Regions from separate parts of the Paenibacillus sp. JNUCC 34 genome, predicted to be linked through region 3. Evidence: riboswitches for the same ligand, from Rfam matches in the RefSeq annotation. Region 3 holds a riboswitch; each other region holds the start of a gene.
The links. Region 3 has a riboswitch for ZMP and ZTP ahead of rpiB (ribose 5-phosphate isomerase B). Riboswitches for the same ligand answer to the same signal wherever they lie in the genome.

Region 1 (10,713 bases), 2.0 Mb from region 3:
CCATTTTGATAAGAGCGAGACTGAACGGCTGATCATGGCAGGCCATGACAACCAAGGCAAGCTGGTCGTAGCTTTACAATTAAGCCGGAAGCCCTTCTAAATGGAACAGGAGATGAGAAACAACATGGATAATAACGTTCTGGTCGTGCTGCCGCATCCGGATGATGAGTCATTTGGAGCATCTGGAACACTTGCAAAGCTTGTGCATCAAGGAACGCGGGTAACTTATGCATGCTTGACTTTGGGAGAGATGGGGCGAAATATGGGTATCCCGCCATTTGCAAGTCGGATCACCCTTCCCTCTGTTCGTAAGCTGGAGCTGGAAGAATCCTGTCGGGCTATTGGAATTCAGGATTTGAGAATGCTTGGATTTCATGATAAAACGATTGAATTCGAGCCACATGAGGTACTGGATCGAACGATTGAATCGCTGATCAATGAATTGAATCCTGCACTGATTATTACTTTTTATCCGGGATACAGCGTTCACCCCGATCATGATGCAACGGGGGCTTCTGTTATCCGAACCGTTCAAAAGCTTCCGGAAGAACAGCGTCCTGTCGTACATTGTATAGCCTTCGCTAAGAACTGTGAACAGCATATTGGGAAGGCGGATGTGGTTAATGATGTGACAGGCTTTATCGAGCACAAGATGAACTCCATCAAAGCTCATCGTTCCCAGTTCCAGATAGCAGGCTTACTGGGCAGTAATCAACCGAGCTCTGAAGAGATTAACAAGCGCTTTGGCAATGAAGCTTTCTGGACCTATCGTTTCAAATAATTATTAAATTATGCGACAAGGTTCCTCACATATGTAATCTGCTCAATTCAAAAAACACGCACAGACTCCGGTCTGCGCGTGTTTTTATGTACACTCATTTCATCAATGGGACGAATAGGCTGTTTAAATGAGGGAGTCAGCGTCCCTAATGATATACCCCTCGCCGAGTTCAATCTCGGTAAAACCAGACATATGCCGGGCTTGGAATTGGATGGGACTTTTCCCGCCGACAATCAGAATGTTCTGAATGTCTGCAGCACCTTCAGCGGGGAGAGCAAAAGATTTAACATAAGGATACCATTCGCGAAGAGTTGTATGTATCGCGTTTACGTGATGATCATGTTCACTTCTTCCCATAAGGTTTAGTATGATTGCCCCATGGGAATCCAACTTCTCTGATGTCATCTTAAAAAATTCCCACGATGTTAAATGCCGCGGTGTTCCTTTATCCGTAAAGGCGTCCAAAATAATGTAATCATAGGCTTCCGGATCCTCACCTTCGAGAGTGTGACGTCCATCGGCAACAATGACATTATCCCCGTTGTACCCAAAGTACTTCCTGCTTAACTCCACGATTCTAGCATCGAGTTCTGCTACTTTACATCGTTTATCGGCACAATAACGCGGGATGGTCCCAATCCCATGCCCGATTATAAACAAGTCTTCGAAAGACGGGTCATTGAACTCCATGAGATGGATCATGGCTCGGGGATATTCAAACAAAATACGTTCCGGATGATTAAGATCCAGAGCGCCCTGTATCGCCTCATTAGAAAACTGTAATACTCGAAAATTCCCATTCTCACCATATAATTTTGGAGTGTCCAGTACAGTGATCTCTTGATCGTTATCATGATCCTTATACAGTAAATGCAAATGATTGATCTCCTTCAAAAATAAGATACATCGATCATATTTTCCTTCCATCTGGATACTCATTTATGGTATCGTCACATATCGTCGTTATTTTCTCATCCTCTATAAGCTGAAATAGTATATCAAGAAGCTCTTTACGCTGCGTAGAAGTGAGCTTTTTGATTAACTTATCAGCGATATTTGTTTGTATGTCAAGGATTCCACTAATATTGCTTTCTGCCAGCTCCGTTAGCTGGATAAGAGTTGCACGTCGATCCGTTGGGTCGGGGGTGCGGAGGAGAAGGTTTTCTTTTTCCAGAGCATCAACAAAATCAGTAACCGTGCGTGCCTTAACGCCCAGCTTAGCAGCTAATTCGTTCATACGAATCTTTCCTGCTTCTGAAACAATAGAAAGTACTTGTAAACGCGGACCCGATATGTGAAACGGTGTGTTGAGAGCGGATAATTGCGACATAAATTCTCTCTGAACAGAATGTGTTGCTCTAATCAATACGTGAATGACGTCAATCGCTTGAGGATTGTTCGTGTTAATATTCATTCTTTTAGCTCCTTGGTTTGTTGTTGATTCATGGCTAAATCCATTTACGATCTCCTCATATGAGTTATCCATCCCGTGAACCTTATCTTGGATCGAGCTGGACCATCGCTTGTTTACCGCTCAATTGAATGCCGGTTTTTTTAATACCCACTTCTTTCAGATCTTGAATCAATTCCTCTAAAAGAACCTTCGCTTTGGCTCCTTCTTTACCTTGCACTCGGACAACGAGTGCTACAGAATTACCGGCACGAAGAAGTTTATCCGCTTGAGTTCTCTTCGTATCATAATCATGTTCTTCAATATTTGGAGTTAATCGTATTTCTTTGAGCTTAGCGGGCTGCTCTTTTTTGCGAGTTTGTTGGCGTTCCTCCTTAACCGTTCCTGCTGATATCAGACGGCAAGGCGGAGGACTACTGAACAGGGAAGTGCAGACAAGGTCCACTTTTAACTTCCGGGCCATCTTAAGCGCCTCTGCAGTTGGAATAATTCCTAAATTTTCTCCATGGATCCCTGTCAGTTCCACTTCTGCGGCTTTAATCTTTTCGTTCTTAATCATATAATCACACATGCCTCTCATTCTAAACTGTTGAATTAATCATACCGCTGGGAGGTAGTAAGATCAACTCTTGACCATAAAAGCGGTTGTGTTGTGATTCAATGCAAATTAATAAACGAATATTATTTTTGTTTGTTTATTTGTAGGCGAAAATCAAAAAATTCATAAAAAACCTTTCCCTTGGTTAGCTAGAATTTCTTATTCACGATGTGAGGGTTCACGGACATGATCTGTTCAGCTATATCCCAGAGTCTGGGTAAGTAATGAATGACCTTTTCAGCCCGATCAAGCAGGATATCTGTAGAGGTAATGCCAAGGTCTGCAATGATCTCCTGAAAGGCCGGTAATAATTCATGCTGTAGCTCAGGTGAACCGTCAGCTGCCAATATTTTATGACATCGGGCAAAGGTAGCTACGATCCAGAAAACTGATTCGTGATGGAAGCCAGTCTGTATTAATCTCAGGCTTCCATCGATGGCAATCGGTCGAGCCCAAGTTGTAATGTCAGTACTGAAGAAGAACGGTGTCTTGGCCACTTCTGCTGCAACGTCGAAAGTGCGAGCCAGTTGTCTGACATGATATTCGATTCGCCGAGGTGTTATAAGGTGACAGCCTAGCAGTTCCAACAATTCCTGGTAAATATCCATATGACCGTAACTGATTAGCACCTCACGAGCAGCAAGGTACCTCAGCCTAACCGTGGGGTTACGAAGTGCAGCCACCAGGAGAACATGCGTGGTTACACCGGTTGGAAATAGCCATGAGGTGATCCGGTCAAAAAGGGGGGCCGATGTATCGATCGTCTTCAGCCCGATTTCGATTCTTTCCCGTGCGTTCCCACACCTGCGGTACACCCAAGCCCACTCCGAGAAGTGCTGCGATACTTGTATCTTAAGTTTACGTAGATGTCCTGTTGGATCGGAGATAATACTATCCATACGGAAGCTACCTGCCAGATGATAGGAAGTTAGGACTTTTTCGGGAGATTCTAGTTGCTTCCAAGATAAATAAGTAACCTCCACGAGTGTTCCCTTATAATCAAACTTCCCGAGTTTAATGGGGGGAGTATCCGCTTTAGTCACTATCACAACATCAATATCTGATGATGCGGGCAATTCCTCATCATCTGTTTGACCTACAGTTGAACCACTGAAATAAGCCCCGCAGAAGCCTTTTTCTCGAGAAGCGTATTGATCGACCCATTCAATAGCAGCCTTACGTGCAGCTCCGACTTTCAAGTAAATCATCCTCCTTTTGGATCTCTAAATGACGAAATATCAGAAGAAATATCGGACTGTTTGGAGAAATGTTCAATAACATAACTTCTTTATGTAAGGGAGTTTTTTCATCATAGGTTATAATGCTATAATAGGGTTGTAAAATTCATAAAGAAAGCGGGAACAGCATGGGTCGTAAATGGAATAATATCAAAGAGAAGAAAGCCTCAAAGGATGCGAATACAAGTCGTATTTATGCAAAATTCGGGGTTGAAATCTATGTAGCAGCAAAAAAAGGTGAGCCAGATCCTGAATCTAATCGCGCCTTAAAAGTTGTACTTGAGCGAGCAAAAACATATAACGTACCTAAAGCTATCATTGACCGCGCCTTGGATAAAGCTAAAGGCAGTGCGGAAGAAACGTATACGGAGCTTCGGTATGAAGGTTTTGGACCGAACGGAGCCATGATCATCGTAGATACATTGACGAATAACGTGAACCGTACAGCTTCTGATGTTCGTTCCGCATTTAATAAAAATGGCGGAAATATGGGTGTGAGCGGATCTGTTGCGTATATGTTTGATGCGACTGCTGTTATTGGTGTTACAGGCAAGAGCTTGGATGAAGTATTTGAGTTATTGATGGAAGCTGATGTAGAGGTTCGCGATATCATTGAAGAAGATGAGTCTATCATTGTATATGCGGAACCGGATCAGTTCCATGAGGTGCAAGAAGCGTTCAGAAACGTTGGTATCTCTGATTTTACCGTTGCTGAATTAACGATGCTTGCCCAAAACTATGTTGAACTTCCTACAGATTCTGTGCCGCAATTCGATAAATTGATTGATGCACTGGAAGATCTGGAAGATGTACAGCAAGTGTATCATAATGTGGATTCTGAGGAGTAAATCTACGTGTACTATGAATGAAAAAAAGTCGCATGCTTGCGGCTTTTTTTTGTGTCTTTTGTAAGACACAGAGACACAGTGCTTGTTTGTGAATATTAAATCGCAAAAAATTGATGTGATTGTATTGACCCTGACATTAGTGTCATCGTTTATAATCTGATTAAACCCATACAATTACAATTGGAGGCATGACACTTGAGAATTGGAGAGCTCGCCAATCGAACCGGAGTCAGCATCCGCTCCCTTCGTTATTATGAGCAACAGGGCTTACTTGCCCCCAAACGGCATGATAACGGATATCGTGAATATTCCTCATTCATGATTGAACAAGTGCAAACTATTCAATTTTACTTGAAATTAGGTTTGACTACTGAACAAATTGCCGGCTTTCTGAATTGCGTGTTGATGAACAAAGAAGCATTTTGTAAAGAGGTTCTCCCGGTATATCAACAGAAACTGAAGGAAATTGATGGTCAAATCAAGCAGCTCGAGAGTATAAAGTCAAACCTGGAGGAACGAATAAGCTCGATTCTTGAAGAACACCCAGCGAGTGAAATCAATTCCTGGAAAGTGGGATGCAGCGATGAATGAACCAACGATTCACATTTTAGGTATATCCGGAAGTCTCCGTAACCGTTCTTCTAATACAAATCTGTTACGAGCAGCTGCGGCATTGGCACCTAAACATATTAACCTCACGATTTTCGATAGATTAGGTGATCTTCCGCATTTCAATCCCGAAATCAACGGAGAGGATGCACCGGAAGCCGTTATGGCTTTCCGGAACCAACTTATGTCCGTAGATGGCGTGTTAATTAGCACACCGGAATATGCAAGCGGAGTACCAGGCGTTCTTAAGAACGCAATCGACTGGACGGTGTCATCAGGTGAGTTGTATAACAAACCGACTGGTGTGTTGAGTGCCTCGCCACATCCATCAGGTGGTGAAAATGCTCATGCGTCACTTTTAATGACTCTGAATATGTTGAATGCACATATAGTCTCTGGGGGAACGATGTGTATTCCACAAATAAGTTTGAAAATGAATGCAGCGGGAGACATCACGGACAATGATTTGGAACAGGGAATAACATCAGTGCTTCATGCTCTGGAAAAAGCTTTGAATATCAAGTTATAAACAACTTTATTAATAAAGGGGATAGCAGAATGCTTGAGACAATGACAAAAGAAAATTTTTCAGAGCTCATCGACAAAGGAATAACGCTGGTTGATTTTTGGGCACCTTGGTGCGGACCTTGTAAAATGCAGCTCCCCATTATGGAAGAGCTTTCCGTTGAACTGCAAGATTCTGTAGTCGTCGGGAAAGTGAATGCAGATGAAGAGCCAGAGCTCGCTTCTAAGTATGGTGTGATGGGTCTTCCGACACTGATTCTATTTAAAAACGGCCAACCGGTGGAAAAACTGGTGGGCCTGCAGCGGAAAAATACCATTTTAGGCAAAATCCAAACTCATCAATAAAAATACCCTTCAAGTTGCAAATAGACGAAGATTTCAGTATGATTTACGTGACAAATGAAATGCTTATGTGTAACTGGCGTAGCATGGGGAACCATGAGGGAGCACATATATAGCAACGGCCGTACGCCTGGGCAGAGGTAAGGAGTTTCTTTCTCCTTGCCTCTTTTATTTTTGAGATAAGAAAGAATAAACTTCGGAGTGCATCCTTATCTCGCAAGAATAAACTACCGCTATGAGCGGTAAAAGTGGGGGATATGCCAATGTTGGAAACTAAGAAAATCATGCTGCTCGGTTCGGGAGAACTGGGAAAGGAAGTTTTGATTGAAGCTCAGCGTCTGGGAGTCGAGACGGTAGCAGTTGATCGCTATGCTCATGCACCTGCTATGCAGGTAGCCCACCGTCATTATGTGATCGATATGCTGGATGGTGAGCGGCTGCGGGAAATTATCGAACAGGAAAAACCGGATCTTATTGTACCCGAGATTGAAGCATTAGCAACTTCAGAGCTTATCAAACTGGAGGAAGATGGCCACCGGGTCATTCCAACGGCTCGTGCTGCGAAGCTGACGATGGATCGAGAAGGAATTAGACGTCTTGCATCTGAAACACTGGGGCTGCCAACAGCCGATTATAAATTCGCAGACACATATGATCAGTTTGTTCAAGCGGTAAAGGAGATGGGGTATCCTTGTGTTATCAAACCTCTGATGAGTTCTTCAGGAAAAGGACAAAGTGTTTGCCGTGCAGAGAAGGACATTGAACAGTGCTGGAACGTGGCAATGGAAGGCGGCAGGGTTCAGAACGGGCGGGTTATTATAGAAGAGTTCATCCGCTTTGAGTCTGAAATTACGCTGCTCACGGTTCGTTCCGTAAGCGGAACAAGCTTCTGCTCACCAATCGGACATATTCAAGAAAGCGGGGATTATATTGAGTCTTGGCAGCCGCATCATATGACAGAGACTCAAATTAAAGAGGCAAAGCATATCGCGAAAACGATAACAGACGAGTTAGGCGGATATGGTCTGTTTGGTGTTGAGCTCTTTTTAACGGAGGATAAAGTCTATTTCAGCGAAGTTTCTCCCCGTCCGCATGATACTGGACTCGTGACATTAGTTACACAAAATCTTTCTGAATTTGCACTACACGTTCGTGCAATCCTCGGTTATCCAATTCCTGAAATTGTACTTATGACACCGGGAGCCAGCCGTCCATTAAAAGCAAACCTTGAACTCGAACACTATCGTATTACCGGTCTTGAGAAGGCGTTGTCCGTCCTGAGCACGCAGGTTCGTGTATTTGGCAAACCGGTTACAAAGCCGGGTCGGAGAATGGCAGTCGCTTTATCAACGTCCGACTCGGTTGAAACGGCACGGAACCAGGCAAGATTGGCACTCGATGAGCTTGCTATTGTAGAATCATAATTAAAAGTGTTTTTTTGAAAAAGTACTTCTTTATGCTACATTATAAATATCTAAAATCTTAAGTAGCTAAAGGAGATAATCATGAGAAAAGTTGTTGTATCGGAGTTCGTTTCTCTTGACGGTGTCATGGAAGATCCGCAATGGACGTTCCCGTTTAATAGCGAAGAACAGGAGAAGTTCAAGTTCAATGAACTGAAAGATAGTGACTCTTTATTGCTGGGGCGTGTAACGTATGATGGGTTTGCGGCGGCATGGCCAAATATGGTCGAGCAAACCGGGGAATACGGTGAGATGATGAACGGTTATGCCAAGTATGTAGTCTCATCAACACTGGATAAGGCAGAATGGAACAATTCAACCATAATCAGTGGGGATATCGGTGAAGAGATTCATAAGTTAAAGCAGCAGCCAGGCAAGGATATATTGGTATTCGGCAGCTGCCAGCTTGTTCAAAGCCTGATCCGGCTTGACCTCATCGATGAATATCGGATCATGGTTTTCCCGGTTGTATTGGGAAGTGGACAACGTCTTTTTGGAGAGGGATTGGATAAAAAGGTACTGAAACTGTCCGAGACGCAGACATTTAGTTCGGGGGTCGTTGTTCTCACCTATCATCCTGTCAAAGAGTGACAAGCCAAACGAAATGTATTGTTTGAATTAGAGTCGTGTAAGTGTTGCAATATCCGACACCTGCACGGCTCTTTTTAACGTCTTTACAACCTGTTCAACTAACAAGTATATTAAGTTATTATTACTTAAAAAATTTGGGGATGGGTGAACAATGAAAACATATCTGTATTTTGTTCGTCATGGAATTGCTCCATTTTCTTTGGAACTAGAGCGCTTGGGAGGCGCAAGCTTGAACGATCAGGGACAATCTGATGCTAAAAGAGTAGCAGAGCTGTTAAGAGATGAAGGAATTGATGTGATCGTCTCCAGTTCGTATAACAGGGCAAGAGAAACAGTAGCTCCACTTGCTGAACTGCTACAGAAAGAGATCATTTTGTATAACGAGCTTATTGAAAGACCAATTGGTACTTTGAATGAAGTTGTATCCGATGAGGAGCTGTTAATAGGAATTGAACAATCTTTTATCGATATAGATTATTGCATGCCTGAAGGGGAGACAACGAGGCAGGCGCAGGATCGAGCTATACCGATCATTATGCAACTGCTCTCGGAACATAAAGGGAAGAAAATCGCACTTGGCACCCATGGAAATATAATGACAATCATAATGAATTATTTCGATTCTAATTACGGTTTTGAATTTTGGAAGGGGACAAGCAAACCGGATATTTATAAGTTGGAATTTGAAGATAATCAGTTGAGCCATGTTCAGCGGTTGTGGAGTCCTGAATAAAGTAAAGTTAAATATGTAAACGTTTTAAATCGGTCGATCGTCATCGTGTAACACTACGCGCGGTACGAAAAACTCCAAGCGGAAGTGAGTGAGGAACAGTGTTCACAATCATTAAGGGACCCTATTTGCAATGGCCAACGGTGGACTCCATGACGATCATGTGGGAAACATCTGAACCGGCATCGTCCAGAGTAGATGTTCTATTAGCGGAGAGAATCCATAGCGGATATCAAGGTAATTACAAAAAACCGGAGCAAGTGATCACAACCGTCTCTAATGAGGGGCATTCAAAAATTCACCAGCTCACAGTGAGCGGCCTTGAAGCGGGAACGGTTTATTTTTACCAAATAGATTCAGGTAACGGACAAACTAATGTTGAGTCAGGACCACATCCTTTTAAGACAGCCATATCTAAAGGCGTGCCGTTTTCATTTACGGTAACAAGTGAGACTGGTGGGTACAGTGGATTCGATCAGACGGATGGAATGATAAACAGAAATATTTTCAGCCAAATGCAAAAATATCGTCCCGACTTTACGTTGTTCATAGGTGATATCGTGAATGACGGAAGTAATTATGATGACTGGTATACATATTTTTTTGGCCCCGGCCGCGAATTTCTGACAACTACACCGTTCTATAGTTGTCTCGGTAACCATGAAAATAATGGTTCTTGGTACTATGATTTCTTCGCATTTGAAGAGCCTAAAAACTACTATTCATTTGACTACGGAGATGTTCACTTTACTTGCTTAGATAGTACTGACTTTATCAAACCGGACCATTATCCTAACAGCATAGAAGAAATCGGTCCAGGTAACGAGCAGTATGAATTTCTGATCAACGATTTACAATCCTCCACTGCCAAGTGGAAAGTCGTTTATTTTCATTACCCGCCGTATATATCCGGAGGGTATCAGGTGGAAGATTTGCGACAGCTTTGTCCTGTATTAGAGCAATATGGAGTGGATATCGTCTTCAATTCACACACGATTGTTTATGAACGGAGTCATCCTCTTCGTGAAGAAAAAGTTGATTTTGACCATGGTATTGTCTATATTGTTGCGGGTGGTGCCGGATCCATGCCGAAATGGTTGCTGCCGAAAAGAGAGTGGCACACAGCGCAATCCTTGGCGGTACCTCATTTTCTTCAGGTGGTTGCAACATCCGATAACTTGGAAGTGAGGGCTATTGATGAAGAGGGGCGACTCTTTGATAAGTGGCATGTGAAGAAAGACGTGGATGGCAAAAAAGTATTTTTCTAAGCTGTGATGCTTGTATTTTAAAATTGCAAGATCGAATGAGCGTACAGGCAAATTGTTTGTACGCTCATTATTGTGTAATGTTACCTTTTTCTAGTGTCGACTAAATCTGGTATTAATCTATTAAATCCAACAATTGGCATAAAAGGTATAAAAAGTACCCGCCACGAAGTTGTTCTTGGTTAATGTTGTTCAGGTACGCTAGTGAATCTTGAGCGATTTTTTTCGCATGTTCCAGATCGTGATGATCCATTGCCCCGATTGCTTGTTTAAGCCCTACTAAGTCATATGAATAGACGGCTGGCCGCAAGG
Region 2 (10,713 bases), 1.9 Mb from region 3:
CCCATCAGCTGTTTCAGCTTTGAGCAGTAAAGATTCTCCATCTGGAGACCATTTAAATGCGCTGACTCCATGCTCAACATTCGTGATTACGCGAGCTTCGCCGCCATCAGCGGGAATGATCCATACTTGTCGTGCGTCTTCATGTTTTCGAAGAAAAGCGATATGGGAACCGTTCGGTGACCAAGCTGGAGCAGCATCTTGTTCTCCCGCCGTAAAAGGAATATCACGGCTTCCGTCTGCATCCATCAGGCGAATATGGGAGCGATAACCGTCATGTTTATCGCTGACTGTTTTTGAGACGTACGCTATCGCGCCGCTCTGTTGAGAGACGACCGGATCATTCACCCAGTGCATACGGTGCAGGTCTTCGGCGGTAATGACACGTTTTTCACTCATGCTAAAATCCCCCTAATCAGATATGTGTGGATAAATTAAAATAATTACTATCCCACATTATCCCAGAGAAAAGAACAAAAATCCATCCATAAGTATAGAAAAAACCAGCTGATTAATTAGCAGCTGGTTAATTATGAGGTATTCAGAAAAAAATGTCTAATGTGTTTCCTTGACCTGAAATGCTTTTCATGAATTATGCTTCATAGGTGACAGAAATATGAGGAGGAAATAAATATGGACAAAAAACTAGTTTTTTTTGATATAGACGGGACTCTATTGGACCATGATAAAAAGGTGCCCTTGTCAACAAAGGAAGCGATTCATGAATTAAAAACAAACGGACACGAGGTTGCAATTGCGACAGGACGCCCACCGTTTCTGTTCAAGGAGCTGCGGGAAGAGCTAGGCATCGATTCTTATGTCAGTTTAAACGGTCAGTATGTTGTTTATAAAGGAAACGTAGTTTACAGCAATCCGATCCCGCCTGAGGTTCTTCATTCACTTAATGAATATGCTATAAGCTTGGATCAACCTATCATTTACACCAGTGAAGAAAATACGAAAATGAATATGACTTACCATAAGCGCGTTGAAGCTAGTTATGCCCCGCATAAAATACCTGTACCGGGATGTGATCCCGATTACTATTTGGGCAGACATATTTATCAGGCGGCTCTCTTTTGTACTGAAGAAGAAGAGTCAGCATATCTCGTGGAATATAATGATCTGCTCCGACTTGTGCGGTGGGATGAAGTGGCCGTTGACGTGATTCCGACCGGGGGCTCCAAAGCAGTTGGAATTGAGAAGTTTATTCAGCATCTCGGTTATTATAAGCGGGAAGAGGTTATTGCTTTTGGAGACAATCTGAACGATCTGGAAATGCTGCAGTTTGTTGGCCATGGTGTAGCAATGGGAAACGCTGACCCAGTGGTCAAGAAAATAGCCAGATATGTAACAAGCGATGTGGATCAGGATGGCATCATGCATGGACTTCGACAGCTCGGTTTACTATCCGTTGATAGAGCTGTATTGTAGCTCTATTTCCTACGTCCTTTGTACATGTTATATTTAGGTAAAATGAAGGATGAAGGAGAGAAATCTCGTGCATAGCCATCTAATAACATACTGTCTAACCCAAAAAGGAGCTGTAGAAGACTACCCGTTCGGTCCATCTCCGCTCGTCATAAAGGTCGGGGGTAAAATGTTTGCGCTGATCTCCAAATCTGAAGAGAACGGGTTTACCCATATAGCATTAAAGTGTGATCCGGTAATCGCTGAGAATCTTCGGGAACAGCATGCTGCCGTTCAGCCTGGCTATCATCTGAACAAGAAACATTGGAATACGGTCATCTGTGACGGCTCCTTAACGATTTCAGATTTACAGGATATGATTGATCACTCCTACGAGCTGGTATTTAAAAGTCTTCCGAAATCTATGCGTGATTCTATTTGTGAAGCGGTATGAATTAGAGTATCGCATGTTTGACGTCATGCGTTGATCGGCTCGGGCATAGGTTCAAAAGAGATATGTAATTTTTATCCGTGCGCATAGTATAATGGACGAATCAGGAAGTGAAGAAGCGAGGAGTCATTCATTATGCTTAAAGGTTGGAAATTTTCTGTGCTGGGTATTGTTATCGTTGGAATTACCGCAGCGGTTGCGCCTCAGTTCGGACTGATTGACTATGGAAGATCTGTTCCTTTGTTCATTTTATTCGTTTTATTTGTAGCGGCGCTGGAAGTCATGGACCGGCTCGGCAAGCGAAAAAAAGATTAATAATTTCATCTGCAATTAAAGGTGCGCCCCTCACCAAAACGTGATATATTAAGAAAAAGTCACTATGTGTAACTGGCGTAACATGGAATACCATGAGGGAGCACATAGATAACAGCCGTACGCCTGGGCAGAGGTAAGGAGATTCCATAGGATCTCCTTACCTCTTTGTGTTTCTAAAAACATAAATTGTCGAAAGGGCTGATCACATGAGCAAGGAAACGTTGATTTTGGATGGCAATCAAGTGGCGAACAGCATAAAAGAAGTATTGAAAGTACGTGTGGAAAGGTTGGTTCAAGAAGGGACAACACCTTGCCTGGCGACGGTCCTCGTCGGAGATGACCCTGCTTCAGAGACGTATGTCCGTATGAAGGGAAATGCATGCAAGAGGCTGGGGATTGACTCTAAACGTGTGGTATTGGATCAGATGACTTCTACTGAACAGTTAATTAATGTAATAAAAGAGCTGAATAACGACCCTTCTGTACATGGGATTTTGCTGCAGCATCCTGTACCGCATCACATTGATGAGCGGGCTGCGTTTGAAGCTATTTCGATTGAAAAAGACGTAGACGGTGTAACGATGCTCGGTTTTGCTCAAAATGCGTTTGGCCAGGCCCTTTTCCCATCCTGCACACCTGCAGCGATTATGGCAATTATGGATGCTTACCACATTCCGATTGAAGGAAAGCATGCGGTTGTCGTTGGAAGAAGTCCGATCCTCGGTAAACCGGTATCTATGATGCTTTTAAACCGGAATGCAACGGTAACGATTTGCCATTCCAGAACGCAAAACTTGGATCAACTGGTGTCACAAGGTGATATCGTGGTGGCAGCGGTCGGAAAACCAAACTTCATACAGGGAGATTGGATTAAACCGGGTGCTGTTATTATGGATGCCGGTTATAACGAAGGAAATATAGGAGATTGCGATTATGAAGCTTGCTTCCCGCATGCGAGTGCGATTACTCCTGTTCCAGGCGGAGTAGGACCTGTTACGATTGCAACACTGCTAAAACATACGGTTGATGCCGCTGAAAGAACGTTGAATTCATAAGTTTGAGTATATTTATAAGGAGGGCGAATATGGAGTGGTTAGCTGTACAGCCCTATTATAAGATTCAAAGGGAAGTTGGAAGTACGGAACAAATGACATATGAGGATAACCGAACGTTATATTTGTATCGCGATAAGATCGTAACCCATTATCGTGAATTTCCCATTGCTGATGTGTTTGATCTGTCTTACCGTCAGATGGGGGAGGCAGGGGGATTTTTATACCTGCATACAAAGCTTGGAGTTTATTCGTACACCGTTAAGGAAGACCCATCAGGTTTTATTGAAGCTTTTAAAAGTTTATAAACAATGAAGGCCATCTGGCTTTATTTATGTGTTGTGTTCGGAGAAAATTAGTCAGTCGGACGTTGAATTATCCGGATGTATTCACGTGGGCCAAAGAATTGGGCTCCTACATCCGTTTCCTTTGCGTTGATTGTGTTTATATTATACTTGGGACTGTGTGGTGCATACTTGGGTTCAGGGTAGTACACCTGGCTGACATGCCTGTTCAGCATAGCGGCACCCAACACAAGAAAAGCGAATAAAACACAGCATACTATAATCTTTCGGACGATCATTCTAATCACTCCTCACTTATGAGTGATGCCCATTTTATGTGTTTTCATTCACAATACCTTTGACAAAGCGTTATTCATAGGCTATACTGATTCACAGTTTGAGACGTGTTTACTTTTGAATTAATAACTACATATGGAAATAACCGGAGGAGCCTGCCAACAGCAGGCTCTTTTTGCGTTTTTTTGGTCTTACGAATTTTGGATTGGTAATACTGAGGAACGACTAACATATTTGGGTTAAGGAGGAATCAACTTGTCGCTGCTTCATGCCGCCATTATGGCACCTATTATTTTTGCCGTTCTGGTACCTCTTATTTACAAGTTTACGAAACGTATTCACACAGGATGGTTTGTCCTTCCTGTACCGGTCATCTTATTTGTTTATTTCCTAAACAGAATTCCTTCTGTACAGGAAGGTGAGGGAGTGCTCTCAAGCTTACCGTGGATACCTTCCTTGGGCATCAATTTTTCGGTATACCTTGATGGGCTCAGTCTTTTGTTCACCCTGTTGATTACCGGAATCGGTTTACTTGTCATCCTATATTCCGTCTTTTATATGGATAAGAACAAGGAAGCGGTTCATCGGTTTTATGTATACCTGCTTCTGTTCAAGGGTGCGATGCTTGGTGTCGTTTTGTCCGATAATGTGATGGTTCTTTACGGCTTTTGGGAGTTGACGAGCGTTTCATCCTTTCTGCTGATTGCTTTCTGGTATTCCCGGGAACGGTCAAGATACGGAGCTCTGAAATCGATGCTCATTACGGTATTCGGTGGTCTTGCCATGTTTACCGGTTTCCTTATGCTTTCCATAATGTCCGGAAGCATGAGTGTAAGGGAGATCATTGGTCAGGTCCCTGAAATAACAGACCATACCTTATTTATCCCCGCCATGATTTTGATTTTGCTTGGCGCCTTTACGAAATCGGCTCAATTTCCGTTTCATATTTGGCTGCCGGACGCGATGGAAGCACCGACTCCAGTCAGCGCCTATCTTCACTCGGCAACAATGGTTAAAGCAGGGCTTTATTTGGTTGCTCGCTTTAGTCCGGTGTTTGCCGGGCAGGCGGAATGGTTCTGGCTGGTTACAGCTGTCGGTCTTACTACGTTGATATACGGATCCATCCGGGCCATTAAACAGACGGATCTAAAGGCACTACTTGCGTTTTCAACGATAAGCCAACTCGGTCTGATTATGAGTTTGCTCGGGCTTGGCTCGGCTGCCGCTTTTTATTCCGGGAGTCCCGAATCTCTGATTTACACGAAAGCAACGACAGCCGCTATTTTTCACTTGATAAACCATGCTACGTTTAAGGGTGCGCTGTTTATGGTGGTTGGTATTGTCGACCACGAAACTGGAACGCGTGATATCCGGAAGCTTGGTGGTCTGATGGCACTGATGCCAATCACCTTTACGGTAGCTGCCATTGGAGCTTTCTCTATGGCCGGGTTACCGCCGTTCAACGGATTTTTGAGTAAAGAAATGTTCTTTACGGCCGTTCTCCATGCAACGGAAATGGATTTCTGGAATGTACAGACTTGGGGCGTACTCATTCCTGTTGTGGCTTGGATCGCGAGCGTATTCACATTCCTGTACAGCATGATTTTGGTGTTCAAGACTTTCACAGGCAAACTGCAGCCGGCCAAGTTGGATAAGAAGCCGCATGAGGCGCCGCTTGGAATGCTGATACCGCCAGTGATTTTGGCATCACTTGCCGTTGTATTCGGTTTGTTCCCAAACCTGTTGTCCTACTCACTTATTGAACCGGCGATGGCTGCCATTATGCCAGATATGCTCGCACCGGGTGAAAAATTTATGGTGAAGATCGACTTCTGGCACGGCTGGACAACCGAGATTTTTATGACGATAGGCATTATCGTACTGGGTACGATTCTGTACAAGCTTTATGGGAAACTTCGTGTGCTTAATCGCCCATTATTCAACCGTGTTACGTTCAACCAGCTTTACGACCGTGGATTAACTTCTCTTGAACAGGGCGGGAGAAAGCTGACAAGCAGCTATATGACCGGGTCTATTCGGCACTACATGATTTATATTTTTGGGTTCATGATCTTACTTTTAGGATACGCCATGGTGTATTCGGATGGGATCAAGATTAATATTTCACAATACGCTCCGATATCGTTTTACGAATCGATCGTCATTATCGTGCTTATGATATCAGTTTTGGCGCTTCCATTTGTCCGCTCACGTCTAGTTGCTATCATTTTGACAGGTATGTCAGGTTATATGGTCACATTGTTCTTTGTATTGTTTCGGGCGCCGGATTTGGCTCTTACACAGATGGTTGTGGAGACTGTCTCCGTCATGCTGTTCCTGCTGTGCTTCTATCATCTGCCGAAACTCAAGAAGGAGCATGTTCCTCTGAGATTCAAATGGACCAATGCGCTAATCTCGATCGGTGTAGGTGTTGTGATAACACTCATTGCTTTAGGAGCAACCAGTGACAGAATGTTTGAGCCTATTTCAGACTTCTTCTTGAAAGAAAGCTATACGTCAGCCGGAGGTAAAAATGTTGTCAACGTCATTCTAGTAGATTTCCGTGGATTTGATACGATGCTAGAAATCACGGTGCTATGTATTGCAGCTTTGGGTATCTATGCCATGATCAAGATCGATCCGGGTGATGCTATTCTCGGGCAACGGGAGATGAGATTGGATATCCTCTTACCGAAAAGCAACGACGTAATACTGAAAACGATCTCGAAAGTGGTCATCTTTATCATCTTGACGTTTGCGCTTTATTTATTCCTTGCCGGACACAATAGCACAGGTGGAGGCTTCGTCGGGGGATTAATGACTTCCTCAGCGTTAGTGCTACTTTCGATGGCGTTTGGTATGAATGTAAGCCAGAAAATGATCCCGGTAAACTTCAGAACGGTCACGGCTATAGGCCTTCTTTTCGCGTATTTTACAGGCATGGGATCCTTCCTGTTTGACATGCCGTTCCTCAGTCATGCTTTCGGCCATTTTGAACTGCCGCTGCTGGGAGATACTGAGCTTGCTACCGCTCTGCTGTTCGATACGGGTGTATATTTGGCTGTTGTAGGGGTCACCATGACGATCATTTATTCAATTGGGAGGGACAACTAGCCATGGAATTATATATGTCACTTGCGATCGGTGTTTTGTTTGCTGTTGGGGTGTACTTGATTCTCTCCAAAAGCCTGCTTCGCATCATTTTGGGAACTTCTCTAATTTCACATGGGGTTAACTTGCTGCTGCTGACAACGGCTAAGCTTAAGACAGGTGCAGCACCGCTGTTAGGGGAACAGGCGGAATCGTATGTTGATCCGCTCCCACAGGCGCTTATTTTGACGTCCATTGTTATCAGCTTCGGCGTGACGTCGTTCTTTTTCGTACTTGCTTATAAAGCGTATCAGCGGCTCGGGACTGACGATATGGAAGAATTGAGGGGGGAAGAGGATGAATAATTTGATCGTTCTTCCGCTCCTGATTCCATTGCTCACAGCAGTTATCCTCATTTTCCTTTCTAAAAGAGTAAAGGTGCAGCGATGGATAAGTCTGGTCAGTGTCTTCCTTAATGGGGTATCGGTTGTGCTCATTATGGATCAGGTTCAGGAGAAGGGGATTCAGACGTTATATATGGGTGGCTGGTTGCCGCCATATGGCATCGTGTTCGTGGCGGATATGTTTGCGGTACTGCTTGTGCTGACAACACTAATTGTGGCGGCAGGATGTCTCTTATACGCTTTTTACACGATTGGCGAGCAGAGAGAGAAGTATTACTTCTATCCGTTTTTTCAATTTCTATTAGCGGGTGTTATCGGTTCATTTCTGACCGGTGATCTGTTTAATTTGTTTGTCTGCTTTGAAGTCATGCTTATATCTTCCTATGCGCTGATCGTTCTGGGAGGTACCAAACGACAGCTTAGAGAGACGCTAAAATACATTTTGATCAACATCATTTCGTCTGCGCTGTTTGTTGCTGCCATGGCTAATCTTTACGGTGTGGTCGGTACACTGAATATGGCCCATTTATCCGTTCGTGTAGCAGAAGCAGGACAAGGCGGCTTACTGAGTGTGATCGCCATCATGTTTTTGATTGTATTCTCATTGAAAGCAGGGCTGTTCCTGTTCTTCTGGCTGCCGGGGTCCTATAGTGTTCCTCCCGCAGCTGTAACTGCGTTATTCGGTGCACTGCTGACAAAAGTAGGGTTGTATGCGATCATCCGTACGTTTACGCTCATCTTTTATCACGACCAAGGCTTCACGCACAATATCATTGCTTGGATGGCAATGGCTACAATGATTCTGGGTGGGCTTGGAGCTGTGGCGTACAAGGATATTCATCGGATTCTTAACTATAATGTGGTCATCAGTGTCGGATTTATCGCTTTCGGTTTGGCTGTAGCAACGAAGGATTCGCTTGATGGCGCGGTGCTTTATCTCATTCATGACATGATTGCAAAAGCGCTGATGTTCATTCTGGGAGGAATGATCATCTCCGCTGCTGGTACGAACAAGCTGAACGAGATGGGCGGATTAATTAAACGTTACCCGCTTCTAGGATGGATGTTTTTCATTCTAGCCTTGGCTCTGGTTGGGATTCCACCCCTTAGCGGTTTTCCAGGTAAAGTACTGATGGTTCGCGGCGGTCTGAGTGAAGGTGAGTTCCTGCTGACGGCGGTTGCGGTAGCTTCGAGCCTGATTGTGTTGTACTCCTTAATGCGTGTATTTATAGGAGCATTCTGGCGGGAAGATCACATGCTGCCTGTTCGGGACAAGAAAAAATGGCATGGTTCGGCTTATGTATCTGCAATCGGTCTATTAGTATTGGTTATTGGACTTGGGGTCGGTTCGGAATGGATTTATTCCTTCGCCGGACAGGCGGCTGAGGTTCTAACCAATCCGTCGATATACATTGAAGCCGTGTTAAAGGAGTAGTGGAGATGGGCCTTCAAATTGTATTAAATCTAATCATCGCCTTCGTCTGGATGTTTCTTTATTCGGACTGGTCTCCCCAGCGATTCATCCTTGGATATCTGATCGGTGCCATCCTCATTGGACTTTTAAACCGATTCTGGCCACGTGGATTTTATTTACGGAAGTTATGGGCGATTATTGCACTGCTCTTGCTGTTTCTGAAAGAGCTGTTTAAGTCGAGTTTTACCGTACTTGGTCAAGTTATTAGACCGAGACTGGATATTCGCCCGGGTATTTTTGCATATGAGACGGAGCTGGAAAGTGATTGGGAGATCACCGTGTTATCTTGCCTTATTTGTCTGACCCCTGGCACGCTGACCATGGAAGTGTCCCATGACAAACGGACGTTATACATTCACGCCATGGATATAGAGGATAAGGGCGATGTTGTTCAACAGATCAAGGATACCTTTGAAAAAGCAATTTTGGAGGTGACTAAGTAATGCTTAATAACATGCTTATCGCTTCCCTGGTTATATTGTCGCTTGCTATGCTCGGATGCTTATATCGGTTGATCAAAGGTCCTTCCATGAACGATCGGATTATGGCGCTGGATACGATCGGAATTATTTTGCTGTCTATGATCGCTGTTCTTTCGATGTTGTTTCGGACAGAAGCGTATTTTGACATCATATTGCTGATTGGTATTCTGACATTTATAGGCTCTACAGCCTTGGCAAGATTTATTGAAAGAGGTGATGTCATTGAACGGAGTAACGATGAGTGAAGTTGGAGAACTGTTGATCGGGCTATTGGTGCTGATCGGTGCGTTGATAAGCGCTGTGAGCGCATTTGGCTTAATCCGCCTGCCTGATGTGTATTTGAGATCGCATGCGGCGACCAAAAGCTCAACATTGGGCGTTCTCTTAATACTAGCAAGTGCGTTTCTGTACTTTATGTTCTATGTAGACCATGTTAGCGCTAAGCTTGTGTTAGGTATTATCTTTGTATTCATCACGGCACCGGTTGCAGGCCATCTGAATGGGAGAGCCGCTTACCGCTCAGGTGTTCCACTGTGGGATCAAAGCACGCATGATGACCTTCGCCCTGCACTCGAGAAGGAATATAAAAACAGCAAGGATAGAGGTGCAAAATAGAAGGATCACACAAAAATAAGTATATTGACATTTACTGGATCGTTGGCGATATAATAATGCTGAAGGAGCTGATATATTGTCAATGGTCCATTTGAACCGTCATGAATTCAATAGTCTGGATGAGATGTCACTCGGAACAACGTGTTTTGAACCGTTAATTCAAGCTTTCAAGGAAGTTCGTATGCGTGGAGGGGATGAGCGTACTTTCTATGCGGGTCTATCAGAGGGGCAACAGCAGCTGTTTATCTTTCGCGTGTATTATAATCACGTACATCACTCGCCGGAGGAATTATTTTGGTGGAGCGCATATTTCCTGGCTCAGCCACCGAAATGGTGGGCCTTGAAAGGCAGTTTCCAGGTTCATGGAGATGAGGATGCTACCCGGTTATTGGAAGATATAGAAAGCTTATTGACTGCTAAAGGGTATTCCCAGAGTTTAGAAATATTTAATGTTTCCCGTTCGGATATGACGGAGAACCTTGAACTTCTGAACTCATTTAACGATTACTATGAAAGGCTTCAAAAACACACTGAGGTAATTCATCAAAGGATTGCTCAATATATCCGTTCTCATCCCGATGAATTTGTTTATTTGGAATAGAAGAACGAAAAAACCGCCGATATGGCGGTTTTTTAATGTATAGAAGTGTTTATGTTAGGCATGTTGGTAGCGGTTCTCCATCTTTTTTCCTGCGAGCCACAGCAGCCAAAGGACACCAATGGCAATCAGTATACGCCACGGCTGATGAATGAATCCCTGCCAGTCATGACCGATAAAAGCGACCATAAAAATCATGACCGATTTGCCTGCCATAACGGCAATGATGAATGTTCTTATGGAT
Region 3 (10,713 bases):
CATAAGGACTTGGGGGAAATAGGCATGTTCGAAACGTCTGTCCAGTCAGGACAGCTCGCGACGATCCTGATTATGGCCGTGGCGCTCGGTTTGGATGCATTTTCACTCGGTATCGGTGTTGGAATGAGAGGCATCCGGCTGAAATATGTCCTGAATGTTAGTTTGATGATTGCTTTTTTCCACATGTTGATGCCGCTGCTTGGGCTGTTCGCCGGCCGTTATATCGGCGCTTTGCTCGGACATGTTACGGGGCTTGCCGCAGGAGGCCTTCTCCTGTTGCTGGGGGGACATATGATTTGGAACTCTTTTCATAAAGAGGAAGGTCGGCCGGTGAATCATACCACGCTGCTCGGAATGCTACTGTATTCGCTTAGTGTCAGTATCGACTCTTTTTCGGTAGGGGTTTCGCTTGGCATGTTCGTGAATGATACGGCGATCATCGTAACGTCTTTCGGCGTGGTCGGAGGCTTAATGTCGATTCTCGGATTGATGCTCGGTCGGAAGGCGGGCAGCAGGCTCGGTGAATATGGAGAAATGACCGGCGGTGTCATTTTGTTGGTATTTGGTTTGATGTTTATATTTTGATACAATGACGGCAGTAAACTTTCGGGGAGGTGGAGACCGTGAAAAACATATTGTTCGTCTGCACCGGCAACACCTGTCGCAGTCCTATGGCCGAAGGTATGCTGCGCAAGCTCGCTAAGGGGAGAGGGATTCCGCTTGAAGTTCGTTCCGCAGGTGTTTCGGCTGCAGAAGGAATGCCAATCTCGCGTCATGCTGAAACAGTACTCCGCGATCAGCAGATCAAGGACGGCATGTCTTCCAAGCCGCTGAGCATAGATCTTGTCGAGTGGGCAGATCTGATTCTGACATTGACGTTATCCCATAAGCAGTATGCGATTCGTCAGTTTCCTTATGCGGCAGACAAGGTTCATACGCTAAAAGAATACGTCGAGAATGATGCGCAGGTACTGACGGATCTGCAGGAGCAGGACAGTCTGCTGGCATCCATGGAGATGATGAGATCCCTAGGCGTTGAGCTTCAGGAGCAAGACAAGGTGAGGTTGATCGAGCTACGGCAGCGTATTCCGAGTTTTGATATTTCCGATCCGTTCGGAGGTTCGCTGGAAGAGTATGAGGCGACAGCGGCAGAAATCCGTTCAGCGCTGTTCCGATTGCTGGACAAGCTGGAGAGAGAGTAAGCAACGTGATTTGCGGGTGTTCAGTTGTCGTTATAGTTGAAGTTATTAATCGATCATAGTTATGAATAAATATCCGTTGCTTTTCTTTTCCGTATGTTTTAAGATGAAGGGGAAAAACACGGATTCCGGTGTAACTGGCGACGAAGTGGATGAAACCACGATGGAGCACCGGAACATACGGCCGGTCGCCTGGGCAAAGAGCAATTGGTGCACGTTACACGTGCGCGGACTGCTCTTTTTTTCGTCTTTTGCTAACAATTTGGGTTATAATGAAACGAGTTGTTATTACGAGCATTTTGTAAATGCCGATACAAAAGATGAAACATACGAGGGGGTTTTTCATATGAAAATTGCATTGGGCACGGATCATGCAGGTATTCGTTTGAAAGAGGAGATCACAGAGGTCATTCGGAATCTCGGGCATGAGGTGGAAGACTTGGGCTGTGGATGTTCCGATTCGGTGGATTATCCTGACTTTGCGCTTCCGGTATGTGAAAAAGTCGTATCCGGAGAAGCTGACCGTGGAATTCTGATCTGCGGAACGGGAATCGGCATGAGCATTGCGGCGAACAAGGTTCCAGGAATTCGCTGTGCGCTGACACATGATGTATTTTCGGCAAAAGCTACCCGCGAGCACAATGACAGCAACGTGCTGGCCCTTGGCGAACGAGTGGTGGGCCCCGGCCTTGCAGCAGAAATCGTTACAGCTTGGCTGACGACAGATTTCAGTCAGGGTGAGCGGCATGTTGGAAGGGTGAACAAAATCAAGGCCATTGAGGAACGCTATCTGAAGGGATAAGTTCGTACTGTAAGGATGGACGTTACTAAAGTCACTAAGTCACTAAGTCACTAAGTCACTAAGTAACTAAGTAACTAAGACATCAGGCAGTTGGCTTTCAGACTATCGTATCCAAGGAGGGCTGAAACACATGACAGATTACCCGGTTGATCATGGCTTGAGAGAACAAACGGTAATGATCATGCGAGAATTGGCTGAGGCTGCAGGCCTCAGGGCAGGTAAGGTGCTGGTCGTCGGGACCAGTACAAGTGAAATCACCGGCCGCCGGATCGGTACCGGCGGTGTGCTGGAGACTGCGCAGCAGGTGCTGGACGGAATCGCAGAGGTACAGGCTGAGTTCGGTTTCGATACGGCTTACCAGTGCTGCGAACACCTGAACCGTGCACTTGTTGTAGAGCGGGAACTACTCGAGCGATTGGGACTGACGGAAGTAGCTGCAGTGCCCGTTCCTAAAGCGGGCGGATCTATGGCGTCTGCTGCTTACCGGAGCTTCCATGATCCGTGTCTGGCTGAGAGCATCTCCGCTCATGCGGGTATCGATATCGGTGAGACGATGATCGGAATGCATCTGCGCCGTGTTGCGGTGCCATTTCGGCCGAGTATCCGGTACATCGGGAAGGCTCGTGTGACAGCGGCAATGACGAGACCTAAGTTGATCGGTGGAGAACGGGCTGTATATCGGATGGAGCAGGAGAATGATAGGGTGGCATGTAATTAGATGTAGTTGTGATTGATGATTAACCATATATTATTTTTTAATTTAGGGAGGATACGAATATGATGGAACATTTGCGCAAGAGTGACCCGGCAGTACTGGAAGCGATGGATTTGGAACTGAAGCGCCAACGCAGCAACATTGAACTTATCGCTTCGGAGAACATTGTAAGTGAAGCGGTTATGGAAGCAATGGGATCCGTGCTGACGAATAAATATGCAGAAGGCTATCCAGGTAAGCGCTACTATGGCGGCTGCGAACGCGTTGATATTGTTGAGGATCTGGCACGTGATCGTGCGAAGCAGCTGTTCGGTGCAGAGCATGCCAACGTTCAGCCTCACTCTGGTGCACAGGCGAACATGGCTGTTTATCTGGCTGCACTGAAACCGGGCGATACAGTACTTGGTATGAACCTGGCACACGGTGGGCACTTGACGCACGGCAGTCCTGTCAATGCATCCGGCCTTCTATATAACTTTGTAGCATATGGTGTGCAGGAAGATACCTTCCTTATTGATTATAACGAAGTGCGCAAAGCAGCCTTCAAACATCGTCCACGTATGATTGTTGCCGGCGCAAGCGCTTATCCGCGAATTATTGATTTTGAAGCACTAGCTTCCATCGCCAACGATGTAGGTGCCTTGTTCATGGTTGATATGGCTCATATTGCAGGGCTTGTTGCTACAGGATTGCATCCGAACCCTGTACCTTACGCACACTTCGTTACCACAACAACTCACAAAACACTGCGCGGACCGCGTGGCGGCTTGATTCTGTGCAAGCAGCCATGGGCTGCAGCTATCGACAAAGCGGTATTCCCGGGCACCCAAGGCGGACCGCTTATGCACGTCATTGCATCCAAGGCAGTTGCGCTAGGTGAAGCGTTGGACCCATCCTTCAAGGAGCATGCTGAAAAAGTGGTGAAGAACGCCAAAGTACTTGCGGACACACTGATTTCTGAAGGACTTAACATCGTATCCGGCGGAACTGATAACCACCTGATGCTGGTAGATACCCGTAATTTGGACATTTCCGGTAAAGACGCCGAGAAAGTGCTGGATTCTATCGGTATTACCGTGAACAAGAACGCGATTCCATTTGACCCTACAAGTCCGTTTGTAACAAGCGGTATCCGGATCGGTACTCCAGCTGTGACTTCCCGTGGCATGGATGAGGAAGCTATGGTTACGATCGGTAAAGTTATTGCTATGACCCTCCGTCAGCCGAAGGATGAGGAAACACTCACTAAAGCTGGACGTATGGTGGCTGAATTGACAGATCAATATCCGCTTTATCCGGAATTAAAATACTAATTAATGCGAACTTGGTTAGGTGAGGTATTGTAAGGTGCTCTTCAGGCCCCGTCTTCGTAGAAGGCGGGGCTTTTGGTTCTGTCAGCGCGATTTGGCATCTTTTTGAACAGAATGGAAACGATAGTATAATGCCAGGTTTTTTTTAAATATAGGAAAGTATGCATTTTTATATGTATACTTGGCCTATATTTCTCCGCGAAACGTGAGCTTCACCGATAAGAACGGTGAAGCCGTTTACACTTGTTCCGCCGGACTTTTACGCAGGTAAGAAACATGACGGATACAGGTGTAAAATCATCTCACGGAGTGATATAATAGACAAGATTTATGGAGCTCACTAGATTTTACGCCCATATTGAACAAGCAGAAACGATTCCGTTGTCCTTTTCCAAAGGGCGATGACGTTTCTGCGAGAAATATAAAAAAGTATAAAAATCCATTTTGTGCTTTCTTATATTTCAACATATCGTAACCAACCGGAGGGACATGACATGGGAAAATTGGTGATTTGTGATCACCCATTGATTCAACACAAACTGACATTTATCCGCGATATGCGGACCAACACGAAGGATTTTCGCGAGCTGGTTGACGAAGTAGCCACACTGATGGCTTATGAGATAACCCGCAGTATTCCGCTGGAATCGATTTCCGTACAAACTCCGGTAGCTGAGACCGAAGGAAAGGTTATTTCCGGCCGTATGCTGGGTCTGATTCCGATTTTGCGTGCCGGTCTGGGTATGCTTGATGGTGTTGTTAAACTGCTGCCTGCGGCTAAGGTAGGTCATGTAGGCCTGTTCCGCGATCCTGAGACTTTGCAGCCGGTGGAGTACTACACGAAACTTCCAACGGATGTAACAGAGCGGGAGTTGATCGTCATTGATCCGATGCTCGCAACGGGAGGGTCCGCTATCGCGGCAATCGACGTCCTGAAGAAACGTGGCTGCACGCAGATCAAGATGATGAACCTGGTGGCTGCACCTGAAGGTGTTAAAGCTGTACAAGAGGCGCATCCCGATGTTGATATCTATGTAGCTGCTTTGGACAAGGGTCTGGATGATCATGGCTATATCATTCCTGGACTAGGTGATGCAGGAGACCGACTTTACGGAACCAAGTAACAACATGTACGTATAAGTATGGAATGTAAGTAAAGAGGGGGAAGCGAACATGTCTAAAGTGAAAGTGATGACCATATTCGGCGTTCGTCCTGAAGCGATCAAAATGGCGCCGCTCATTTTGGAATTGCAGCGTCACCCCGAGCATATTGAATCGGTGGTCTGCGTTACGGCGCAGCACCGTCAAATGCTCGATCAGGTGCTGGACGTGTTTAAGATTGTCCCGGACTATGATCTGGATGTAATGAAAGACCGCCAGACACTGAATGAGATAACCATCCGCGTGCTGGAAGGTTTGGAGCCCGTTCTGCGGGAAGCTAAGCCTGATATCGTGTTGGTACACGGTGATACGCTGACGACGTTCCTTGCCAGTTATGCGGCGTTTTTACAGAAAATTCAAGTTGGGCATGTGGAGGCTGGGCTTCGTACATGGAACAAGCTCTCCCCGTACCCGGAAGAGATGAACCGCCAGCTAACAGGCGTCCTTGCGGATATTCATTTCGCTCCAACAGATTGGTCTGCGGATAACCTACGTAAAGAGAACAAAAACGAGTCAACCATTTACGTCACAGGCAACACAGTAACAGATGTGTTTCAATATACGGTACAGCCCGATTACACACATCCCGTTCTGGACTGGGCGTCAGGCAAACGTCTGATTCTCATGACGGCACATCGGCGTGAATCCCAGGGAGAGCCGCACCGCAATATTTTCCGTGCAATTAAACGTATTGCGGATGAGTTCGAGGATATCGCGATTGTTTATCCGGTTCATCTAAGCCCTACGGTCAGGGAACCTGCACACGAAATCTTGGGCAGTCATCCCCGCATCAAGCTTATCGACCCGCTAGATGTGGTAGACTTTCATAACATCTATGCCCATACACACCTGATCTTAACGGATTCTGGTGGTATGCAGGAGGAGGCTCCTTCGTTCGGCGTGCCTGTATTGGTGCTTCGCGACACGACAGAACGGCCGGAAGGCATAGATGCTGGAACGCTTGAACTGGTGGGAACGAACGAAGAGGATGTTTATGGGCGGACTAAGGCTCTGCTTACCGATAAAGAGTTGTATGACTCCATGAGTCAGGCAGCAAATCCTTACGGTGACGGCCATGCTTCCGAACGCATTGTCAATGCGATTTTGCACCATTTTAGTGTTGTAAATGAACGTCCAGAAAAATTTCACAAAATGTTCACAAAGTCCTAAATAAGTGGCTTCTGGTGATAAAGTTAACAGCATACAGTTATACTGTACGGTTCTGGCGGCGTTTTTCGCAATTGAGATTGCGTAAAACGCCTGATTTTATACGCTAAAATGCAATTTTCGATTGATTGACAAAGCCTTGTCATATTAAGTAAAATGAGTTGGGATTAGAGGTTCATATGAAAAATCCGAATAGTCAAGATCACCCTTGGTTGATTGCACTTTATATTAGTGGTGCCGGTGGATTGCTGGCTGTTTACATCCTTATCGGTTTTTTTGGAGGGAAGTGGCTGGCTGAAATGCTGGACGGGCCCAGATACTGGCTTGCGATTGGAACCGTTACAGGGCTCTTTGTAGGGATTTTGAATATTGCTCTTCTCATTAAAAAGTTTTTGGGGGCGCAAAGTGAATGATTTGACGACATCCATTGTGAACGCTGTAACGAGAGTGACACTGCTCTTATTGTCCGTCCTCTTCATGGGATGGGCTTTATATGTCGACTATCGCCCGATTTTTGTAGGACTTATATTGGGTTTGGCAGGCGGCTTGATCAATGTTCGCTTTCTTTCCTTTAAAGTACGGCAGTTGGCTGACTTGGCAATTAGCCAGGAACGTAAACGGTTCAGCTTTGGATTTGTCACAAGACTTTGCATCGCGTTTCTGATTGTGATGATTGCGGCGAAGCTCGAGCAAGTATCGCTCGGTGCAACCATTGCCGGACTGTTCATCCCCCAACTGTTGACCATTCCAGTCAGCATTATTGTTAGCTTGCGAAACAAGAATTGATTAGCGCTAATTGGAAAGGGGTGAAAACAACTAAATGCATGAATCACCAATTATTAAACTTGGCGGATTTAATCTAGATCTGTCGGCCGTGCTAATGCTTTTGGTAACCGGGATTATTGTATTTGTACTGGCACGGTTATCAGTTCGAAATCTATCCGTAGAGAACCCTTCCAAGCTTCAAAATTTTATGGAATGGGTCGTTGAATTTGTACAAGGTATCGTATCGAGTGCCATGGATCTGAAAAAGGGCAAACCGTACATATCGCTCGGGTTGACATTGATATTGTTTATCTTTGTAGCTAACCTGCTGGGATTGCCGTTTTCTGTAATCACCGATTTACCGGCCGATTTCAAAGTTTTCGGTAAACCGATTTTAGCTACAGTCGGGCTTGAGCCTGGTCACTCTGCGCATGTATTGTGGTGGAAGTCGCCAACAGCAGACGTATCGGTTACCGCGGGACTGGCTCTTGTCGTCTTCCTGCTCATGAACTACTTGGGTCTGAAGCTGAACCGCAAGCACTATCTGAAGCATTACATTGAGCCGTATCCTGTATTCCTGCCGCTGAACATTATTGAGAACCTGGCGAAGCCGGTCGCACTGGCTATTCGTTTGTTCGCTAACATTTTTGCTGGTGAGGTATTGATTACGGTTATTCTGAAGATGGGATTCTTTGGAATTCCGTTCATGGCAGTATGGCAAGGCTTCAGTATATTCATTGGTGCATTGCAAGCCTTTATCTTTACCATCCTGACTATGGTATATATCGGACAAACAACGATTCACGAAGAAGAAGCGCATTAATAAACTCCAAGAAATTCAGGCGCGCATAGCGAAGGATTTCAGCAGAGATATATTATATTACTACAAATTTGAACCAATTTTAAGGAGGATATTTAACAATGGAATATTTGGCAGCAGCTATTGCAGTAGGTTTGGGCGCATTGGGCGCAGGTCTTGGTAACGGTATGATCGTAAGTAGAACAGTAGAATCTATCGCTCGTCAGCCGGAAGCACGTGGTCCATTGCAAACAACGATGTTTATCGGTGTTGGTATCGTCGAGGTAGTTCCACTCGCTGCTACCGTTATCGCTTTCTTGATCATGTTTTCTTAATAACATTACAACGGTTTGGCGGGGAGGGCCGATGCCATCCGCGCCTTCGTTTTGTTAAGAACTGCACTTCGCAATAGTGGAAAGGAGTGACTTCAATGACAGTATTATGGGAAAATATGCTAATTACAATTATTGCATTTGGCGTTCTATACTATTTTCTTAATAAATATGCGTTCAGCAAGCTGTTCGCCATTATGGAGAAGCGTCGTGAATTAGTCATGAGCCAAATGAATGAAGCTTCCCAGACCCGGGAGCAAGCAATTACTTATGTTGAACAACAGAAGCAGGCGCTTGAGCAAGCTCGCCAAGATGCGCATGAAATTATCGAGCGTTCCAAGCAAACAGGTAACAAACAGGCTGAACAGATCCTGGAACTCGCTAACGAAGAAGTGAGCCGTATCAAATCAGAAGCTGTACGCGACATTGAAAGTGAGAAGAACAAGGCGGTTGCTGCACTTCGTGAGGAGCTGGGTAGTGTGTCTGTTAAGATCGCTTCTAAACTGCTTGAGCGGGAAGTGAAGAACGATAACGTACAGGAAGAATTGGTGGATCAATACCTTAAAGAGGTAGGAGGCAGACCATGAGCCAAGATACGGTAGCAGCCAAGCGGTATGCGCGGGCGCTGTTCGAAGTGGCGGCTCAGCAGCAGAAGGGTCTGGAAGTGGAACAGGAATTGAAAGTAGTTGTATCGGCTGTCGAGGGAGACGCTGATATACAGAAGTTCATCTCCACACCCAATATTCCCCGTTCCGTGAAGATGGATGCCTTGAACAAGGCACTCGCAGGAAAAATATCAAAGCCTGTTCTAAACACAATTGAGTTGCTTCTGGAAAAGGGGCGCACAGAGATGTTCGCTGAACTGCTGAACAGCTATGTGAAAATTCAGGGGGCTAGCCTCGGAATGGCCGATGCCACGGTATACTCCACATACTCGCTGAGTGATCAGGAGAAGGAGCAAGTGGCTGCAGAATTCGGACAGATGGCACAGCAGAAAATCCGCGTGACCAATGTCGTTGACGAGAGTTTGCTGGGCGGCTTAAAGGTCGTCATCGGTGACAAGCTGTACGATGGCAGCTTGTCAGGCAAGCTGGATCGTCTTGAAAAGTCTTTTAACAGACAAGCATAGTAGATAGGGGTGAAAACGTTGAGTATCAGACCTGAAGAAATTAGTACTTTAATTAAAAGTCAGATTGAAGAATATAAATCCGACATTGCTGTCTCTGAAGTAGGAACAGTTATTCAAGTAAGTGATGGTATTGCTCGCGTATACGGCCTGGAGAACGCTATGTCCGGGGAATTGCTAGAATTCCCGAACGGCGTCGTAGGTTTGGCGCTCAACCTTGAGGAGAGCAACGTCGGTGTTGTTATCTTGGGACCATATTCCGAGATTAAAGAAGGCGATCAGGTTAAACGTACTGGCCGCATTATGCAAGTTCCTGTTGGCGAAGCTTTGCTCGGCCGCGTTGTTAACCCGCTGGGTCAACCACTTGACGGTAAAGGCCCGATTGCGGCTACTGAATTCCGTCCAGTTGAGGGTAACGCACCGGGCGTTATCGACCGTAAATCTGTACATGAGCCGATGCAAACAGGTATCAAAGCGATCGACGCAATGGTTCCAATTGGCCGCGGACAGCGTGAGTTGATTATCGGTGACCGTCAGACGGGTAAAACAACCATTGCTATTGATACGATTTTGAACCAAAAAGGCAATGGCGTGAAATGTATTTATGTAGCTATCGGACAAAAACAGTCCACAGTTGCACAAGTTGTTGAAACATTGCGCCGTCACGGTGCTTTGGAGTACACCATTATCGTGACTGCTTCGGCTTCCGAGCCAGCTCCACTGCAATATATCGCTCCATATGCAGGTTGTGCAATGGGCGAATACTTTATGTATAAAGGCGAACACGCCCTGATTATCTATGATGACTTGTCGAAGCAAGCAGCGGCATACCGCGAATTGTCCTTGCTCCTTCGCCGTCCTCCGGGTCGGGAAGCTTATCCGGGTGACGTGTTCTATCTGCATTCCCGTTTGCTGGAACGCGCTGCGAAACTTAGCGATGAGCTCGGCGGTGGTTCATTAACCGCTCTGCCATTCATTGAAACACAAGCTTCCGACGTATCCGCATATATTCCTACGAACGTAATCTCGATTACAGACGGACAGATCTTCCTGGAGTCCGAATTGTTCTACTCAGGTCAGCGTCCGGCGATCAACGTGGGTATTTCCGTATCCCGTGTCGGTGGATCTGCACAGATTAAAGCTATGAAGAAGGTTGCCGGCGGTATGAAACTCGACCTGGCCCAATACCGTGAACTTCAAGCATTCTCCCAGTTCGGTTCCGACTTGGATAAATCCACATTGGCTCGTCTGAACCGTGGTTCCAAGCTGATGGAAATTTTGAAACAGGGCGTAAACCAACCGCTGTCCGTTGAACAGCAGGTTGTGAGTTTATATAC

Region 1: linked by a shared signal. The riboswitch ahead of purT (phosphoribosylglycinamide formyltransferase 2) and the one ahead of rpiB (ribose 5-phosphate isomerase B) in region 3 are both predicted to bind ZMP and ZTP.
Region 2: linked by a shared signal. The riboswitch ahead of AC2TF5_RS10920 (bifunctional 5,10-methylenetetrahydrofolate dehydrogenase/5,10-methenyltetrahydrofolate cyclohydrolase) and the one ahead of rpiB (ribose 5-phosphate isomerase B) in region 3 are both predicted to bind ZMP and ZTP.

The regions. Positions count from the first base shown of each region.
Region 1 is NZ_CM177770.1:2,389,195-2,399,907, forward strand. It holds gene AC2TF5_RS11310 (YojF family protein) at 1-100, shown strand, start outside; gene bshB2 (bacillithiol biosynthesis deacetylase BshB2) at 125-781, shown strand; gene AC2TF5_RS11320 (spermidine synthase) at 905-1,675, opposite strand; gene AC2TF5_RS11325 (MarR family winged helix-turn-helix transcriptional regulator) at 1,692-2,189, opposite strand; gene infC (translation initiation factor IF-3) at 2,278-2,751, opposite strand; gene AC2TF5_RS11335 (hypothetical protein) at 2,940-3,998, opposite strand; gene AC2TF5_RS11340 (YebC/PmpR family DNA-binding transcriptional regulator) at 4,157-4,876, shown strand; gene AC2TF5_RS11345 (MerR family transcriptional regulator) at 5,072-5,467, shown strand; gene AC2TF5_RS11350 (NADPH-dependent FMN reductase) at 5,460-6,014, shown strand; gene trxA (thioredoxin) at 6,044-6,355, shown strand; ZMP/ZTP riboswitch at 6,415-6,495, shown strand; gene purT (phosphoribosylglycinamide formyltransferase 2) at 6,616-7,776, shown strand; gene AC2TF5_RS11365 (dihydrofolate reductase family protein) at 7,858-8,406, shown strand; gene AC2TF5_RS11370 (histidine phosphatase family protein) at 8,558-9,139, shown strand; gene AC2TF5_RS11375 (purple acid phosphatase family protein) at 9,265-10,404, shown strand; gene AC2TF5_RS11380 (MerR family DNA-binding transcriptional regulator) at 10,517-10,713, opposite strand, start outside.
Region 2 is NZ_CM177770.1:2,303,082-2,313,794, forward strand. It holds gene AC2TF5_RS10900 (S9 family peptidase) at 1-396, opposite strand, end outside; gene AC2TF5_RS10905 (Cof-type HAD-IIB family hydrolase) at 631-1,431, shown strand; gene AC2TF5_RS10910 (MmcQ/YjbR family DNA-binding protein) at 1,499-1,861, shown strand; gene AC2TF5_RS10915 (hypothetical protein) at 1,994-2,173, shown strand; ZMP/ZTP riboswitch at 2,232-2,309, shown strand; gene AC2TF5_RS10920 (bifunctional 5,10-methylenetetrahydrofolate dehydrogenase/5,10-methenyltetrahydrofolate cyclohydrolase) at 2,380-3,228, shown strand; gene AC2TF5_RS10925 (hypothetical protein) at 3,258-3,533, shown strand; gene AC2TF5_RS10930 (Na+/H+ antiporter subunit A) at 4,062-6,920, shown strand; gene AC2TF5_RS10935 (Na(+)/H(+) antiporter subunit C) at 6,923-7,261, shown strand; gene AC2TF5_RS10940 (Na+/H+ antiporter subunit D) at 7,254-8,735, shown strand; gene AC2TF5_RS10945 (Na+/H+ antiporter subunit E) at 8,741-9,217, shown strand; gene AC2TF5_RS10950 (Na(+)/H(+) antiporter subunit F1) at 9,217-9,501, shown strand; gene mnhG (monovalent cation/H(+) antiporter subunit G) at 9,494-9,871, shown strand; gene AC2TF5_RS10960 (hypothetical protein) at 9,948-10,472, shown strand; gene AC2TF5_RS10965 (TVP38/TMEM64 family protein) at 10,527-10,713, opposite strand, start outside.
Region 3 is NZ_CM177770.1:437,414-448,126, forward strand. It holds gene AC2TF5_RS01940 (manganese efflux pump MntP) at 25-585, shown strand; gene AC2TF5_RS01945 (low molecular weight protein arginine phosphatase) at 624-1,202, shown strand; ZMP/ZTP riboswitch at 1,323-1,404, shown strand; gene rpiB (ribose 5-phosphate isomerase B) at 1,546-2,001, shown strand; gene AC2TF5_RS01955 (TIGR01440 family protein) at 2,132-2,719, shown strand; gene glyA (serine hydroxymethyltransferase) at 2,779-4,029, shown strand; gene upp (uracil phosphoribosyltransferase) at 4,521-5,150, shown strand; gene wecB (non-hydrolyzing UDP-N-acetylglucosamine 2-epimerase) at 5,200-6,357, shown strand; gene AC2TF5_RS01975 (AtpZ/AtpI family protein) at 6,534-6,767, shown strand; gene AC2TF5_RS01980 (ATP synthase subunit I) at 6,760-7,140, shown strand; gene atpB (F0F1 ATP synthase subunit A) at 7,175-7,942, shown strand; gene atpE (F0F1 ATP synthase subunit C) at 8,041-8,253, shown strand; gene atpF (F0F1 ATP synthase subunit B) at 8,349-8,837, shown strand; gene AC2TF5_RS02000 (F0F1 ATP synthase subunit delta) at 8,834-9,379, shown strand; gene atpA (F0F1 ATP synthase subunit alpha) at 9,398-10,713, shown strand, end outside.